DNA from 2 places in the Streptomyces sp. NPDC004721 genome. Region 2 is predicted to be linked to the other one. Evidence: riboswitches for the same ligand, from Rfam matches in the RefSeq annotation. Region 2 holds a riboswitch; the other holds the start of a gene.
The links. A riboswitch is a leader RNA that binds a small molecule or an ion and turns the genes downstream of it on or off. The one in region 2 is predicted to bind cyclic di-AMP.
Positions count from the first base shown of each region.

Region 1: it holds a riboswitch for cyclic di-AMP, as region 2 does, so the genes downstream of both, ACWEK3_RS14685 (NlpC/P60 family protein) here and ACWEK3_RS16315 (transglycosylase family protein) in region 2, are expected to answer to the same signal.

Region 1 is NZ_JBSGBZ010000013.1:101,978-104,417, reverse strand. Features, by position in the region: gene ACWEK3_RS14685 (NlpC/P60 family protein) at 397-1,662, opposite strand; cyclic di-AMP (ydaO/yuaA leader) riboswitch at 1,671-1,850, opposite strand; gene ACWEK3_RS14680 (bifunctional [glutamine synthetase] adenylyltransferase/[glutamine synthetase]-adenylyl-L-tyrosine phosphorylase) at 2,166-2,440, shown strand, end outside.
Region 2 is NZ_JBSGBZ010000015.1:92,986-95,425, reverse strand. Features, by position in the region: gene eno (phosphopyruvate hydratase) at 1-362, opposite strand, end outside; gene ACWEK3_RS16315 (transglycosylase family protein) at 620-1,327, opposite strand; cyclic di-AMP (ydaO/yuaA leader) riboswitch at 1,331-1,498, opposite strand; gene ACWEK3_RS16310 (transglycosylase family protein) at 1,687-2,440, opposite strand, start outside.

The DNA of each region.
Region 1 (2,440 bases), on a different contig from region 2:
AACCGGCTGCCTCGAGGAGGTCGACGGCGTCCGCCATGCACCGTGTGCCTGCCTCTTGGGCGGGAGCGGGCGGTCGGCGGTGCCGAGTGGGGCGGAGACATGAGCGCGGGCGCCGCCGACCTACCGTTCCGGCATGGAAGCGATTGTCAATCGTTGCCCGAAACAGGAGGAACGGGGCGGTCAGAGGCGCAGCACCACCGACCGCAGCACCTCACCCTGCCGCATCAGGTCCCACGTGATCGACTGGGTCTGCCCCTGAGCTGGTCACCGTGGCCGACATGCTCATCGCGGTGCCCTGGACCTGAGCGGCGCCGCCCCATGAAAGGGCCCGCACCTCCCGGTGCGGGCCCTTTCATGTCCGATGCCGGTGCCGGCACCGGGTGTCCGGCGCGCGCGTTACGCGGGGCGGACGACGCTGTGGATCGGCATGTAGTAGATCGACTCCTCGCGGACGTTCGTGCCCGGGCGCGGCGCGTGGATCATCATGCCGTTGCCGATGTAGATCCCGACGTGGCTGATGTCGTTGTAGAAGAAGACCAGGTCGCCGGGTTTGGCCTCGGAGACGGGGACGGTCGTGCCGGCCTCCACCTGGCTCCAGGTGGTGCGCGGCAGCGAGATCCCGGCGGACTTCCAGGCGGCCAGCGTGAGCCCGGAGCAGTCGTACGAACCGGGGCCGGTCGCGCCCCACACGTACGGCTTGCCGATCTGGGCCCTCGCGAAGTCGAGGACCTTGGCGGCCTTGGCGGCATAGCCGGTGCTCGATCCGGCATCCGTGCTCGTGCCCCCGCCCGTACCCGTGCCCGAGCCCGTACCCGTGCCCGAGCCCGTACTCGTGCCCGAGCCCGTGCTCGATCCGGAGCCCGTGCTCGATCCGGAGCTCGCTTTCGCTTCGGAGCTCTTGGCCGCCTGCTCCTCCTTGCGCTTCTGCGCGGCCGCCGCCGCCTCCGCCGCCGCCTGCCGGCGGGCCAGCTCCGCGGCCTTCTGCCGGGCGATCTCCTGCTTCTTCTTCTCGATCGCCGCCAGCCGCGCCTTCTCCTCGGCGGTCAGCGTCGACAGCAGGTGGCGCGCCTCGCTGAGCCTCGTCTGGACGTCGAGCTTGCTGGTCCTCAGATCGTCCTGCGAGGTGGTCAGCGACTCCAGGATCTTCGTCGCCTCGGTGCGCTTCTTCGTCGTCGCGAGCTGCGCGGTCTGGTAGTCGTCGACGGCCTTCTTCTGGCGCTCGGTGAGCTGCCTCATCAGATGGTCCTGGTCGAAGTACTGCTGGGGATCCTTCGCGAGCAGCAGCGTCGCGGTGCCGGACATCCCGCCCGTGCGGTACTGGGCGGCGGCGAACATGCCGAGCTCGCGCCGCGCCTCGTTCAGCTTCGCGGTGCGCTTCGCCACGTCGTCGAGGAGGCCGTTCACGCGTGTGCGCTGCGTGGCGGTCTTCTCCTTCGCCGCGTTGTACTTCTCGGTGGCCACTCCGGCCTGGTGGTAGAGGTCGTCGACCTTCTTCTGCACCTCTTCGAGGCTGGGCTTCCGGGGCTGTGCGGGCGCGGCGTTCGCCGTCTGGGACAGCAGCGCCACGGAGGTGAGGGCCGCGGTCGTCAGACCGAGGGCCGGGGACGTGCGCAGTCCGGCGATCCGGGTGGCCGTGGTCCGGGCTTTGCGGTGCGACGCCAAGGGTGGCGCCTCCTTCCATAGACCGCCTACCGGGTTAGCTGTCGGGTTCGGGCGGGTGGTCGGAAGGGCTGCCCTACCGTCCCGTGCGCGCTGTGGGGGACGCGTGAACGGGACCGATTCACCCCAGGGATGAGTGGGTCCCCGGCTCCGGCTGCCGTGAGGCGCACCGGATTCGGCGCAGGCCACCCGTCCCGGCGTGGTTCGCCGGCGGGGGTACGGGGTGCCCGCCGGGCACGCTAGCCAACGCTTGTGACTGCTGTGAAGGTTGGTGCGTGATATGTCCGCTACGTTTTCGTGACTTTCACGGTACGCATACGGATGGCTGCACTCCGGTGTTTTCGGGACCGTCGGACCGTACGTCCGGTGGGCGGCGGGTGTCCCCGTTTCCGGGGCCTCCCCGACGACCTCCGACCGGCGCGGAAAGCGGGACCGCCGTCAGGGCTCAGGACCGGGAGTCCGGATAGGCTCTGGCCAGGACGGGCTTGATCCGACGGGAGGCCGGGATGACGGCGCCGGGGCGCAGGAGCAGTACCTTCACGCGGCTGCTGCGGCACGGCTTCATCCATGCCTCGGACGCCGAGCGGCTGCTGGACGGGCCGGACCTCGCGCCGCTGAGGGACGATCCGGTGCTGCTGGAGGCGCTGGGCGCCACCGCCGACCCGGATCTCGCGCTGGGCGGGCTGGTCCGGCTGCTGGAGGCGCAGCCGGAGTCCAAGGCCCGCCGCGAGCTGCTCGACACGCTGATAGCGGCCAAACCGCTGCGCGACCGGCTGCTCGG
Region 2 (2,440 bases):
GCGACGGCGAGGGAGACGCCGAGGATGGCGTTGGCGCCCAGCGAGCCCTTGTTGTCGGTGGCGTCCAGGTCGAACATGGCCTGGTCGATCAGACGCTGCTCGGTGGCGTCGTAGCCGACGAGCTCCGGGCCGATCTGCTCGATCACGGCGAGGACGGCCTTCTCGACGCCCTTGCCCTGGTAGCGGTTGGGGTCGCCGTCACGGAGCTCGATGGCCTCGAAGGCACCGGTGGAGGCGCCGGAGGGGACGGCGGCACGACCGGTGCTGCCGTCGTCGAGGCCGACCTCGACCTCGACCGTGGGGTTGCCTCGGGAGTCCAGGATTTCCCGGGCTACGACGACGTCGATGGACGGCACGAGCATCTCCTTCTGGGATGTGACGCTGGAAGTGCGGGGCGTGAGCCTTGCGACTAGAGCCTAACCGTCCCGGGGCGGCGACCGGCCGACCGACCGCCTCGTGGACAGAGTGACGGTACCTATTGTTCCCGCTCGGAACAAAGGAGAGGGGAAGGTTCGGGAACGGCCGGGCGTGCGGGAGGCGAAAAAACCCCGCCCCGGCGCGCAGGGGGGAACGCGCCGGGGCGGGGAGCCCTGGAAAGCACCGAGGGCGGGACGGGCCCTTACTTCAGGTGGAGCTGCTGGCCCGGGTAGATGAGGTCGGCGTTGTCGACGATGTCCTTGTTCAGCTCGAACAGCTTCTTCCAGCCGCCCTGGACGCCGTGCTCGGCGGCGATGGAGCTGAGGGTGTCGCCGGAGACCACCTTGTACTCTCCGTCGCCCTTCTTGACCTTCTCGCCGGTCGGCGTGGTGACGGTCTTGCTCGGGGCCGGACGCGTCGCGGAGCGGTTGGCGGCCTGCTGCTCGGTCGAGCGGGTGGTGGTGCTCTTGGCGGAGCTGCCGCTCGGAGAAGACGAAGAAGAAGACGACGAGGACGCGGGGGCGCCGCCGGTGTAGGCGGCGCCGGACAGGCCCTTGCCGCAGACCGGCCAGGCGCCCTTGCCCTGGCCCGCGAGGACCTTCTCGGCGACGGCTATCTGCTGCGACTTGGAGGCCAGGTCGGCGCGCGACGCGTAGGCGGTGCCGCCATACCCGGCCCAGGTGGAGTTGGTGAACTGGAGGCCACCGTAGAAGCCGTTGCCGGTGTTGATGGACCAGTTGCCGCCGGACTCGCACTGGGCGACCGCGTCCCACTCGGAGGCGGTGGCGGCGGAGGCGTCGCCGACCGCCATCAGCGGGGCGGCGACGGCGGCGCCGGCGACACCGGCGAGCGCGACGACACGGGTGGCCTTGGACGTACGACGGTGCTTGCCCTTGCTGGAGAACAGCATGGTGGATCCCCTCACCGACGCCTGCGAGGTGAGCTGTCGGGTTCGGGCCGGTTGAGTTGCCCGGCCGTGCCTCGTGCGTGAGGCACGGCTCCACCCCTAGCCGCTCCGGTCAACTGCCGGGCGCGGCACTTACCTTGGGTCCCCCGCTCCTGCCCACGGCGCTTGACGCGACGACTGTTCCCGTACGGCCGCTGGCAGGATTCGGCGTTGCGGCAGCCGGGGCTCGCGGTGACGAGCGGTCACGACCGTAGGCACGCGCTCCGCCGAATTCCAAAGACGATCAGGACTTCTGAGAGTCATCCCACACTTTCACCGAATGGGACATTCAGTGCGAAGTGGGGCGTGAACTCCCGCTGCTTTTAGGGCGTTTCGGTAGGGAGATTCAGGGTCTGACCGGCAGAGATGTGGTTGGGGTCGGACCCGATCGCCCCCCTGTTCGCCGCATACAGCGCATCCCATCCGCCTTGGAGGTCAAGGGAGTCGGCGATGGACTCGAGCGAGTCGCCGGCGCGGACGGTGTAGGAGTCGGCGACGACGGCGCGCGTGACGCCACCGCGGGAGGCGTGGCGGCCGGAGGACGCGGCCGCGTGACTGTCGGCCGGGTCCTCGGCGGCACTGCCGCCGCGGTGCCGCCCACCGCCGAGCGCCCCGGCGTCGAGCGCCCCGGTGTCGACCAGGGTCGAAGTGCCGCCGACCTGCCACGAGTTGTCCATGTCACCCGGCTGCGGCGTGACCGAGGGCGAGGCGTCGGGCGACTGGGACTTGCTTGCGGCGACATCGGGAGACGTGTCGGAATTGGCCGGGTTGCCCTTCTTGGCGGGCGAGGACGGCGAAGGAGAGGATGTGGTGGGGGACGCGGTCGGCGAGCCGGAGGAATCAGCCGGACCCGGGTCGGCGTCCGACGAACCGGACGAACCGGACGGGTCGCTCGACGATGTTTGTGACGAGTCGGACAGACCGAGGTCCTCCGTGAGGGACTTTCCGGACGAGTTGGAGGATCCGGACGAATTACCCACACCGGTGTCGACCTTCGCCGCCCCGGACTTCTCGTTGAGCCCGGAGAGCAGCCCGCACGTCGGCCAGGCACCGGGGCCCTTGTCGGCGAGCAGCTTC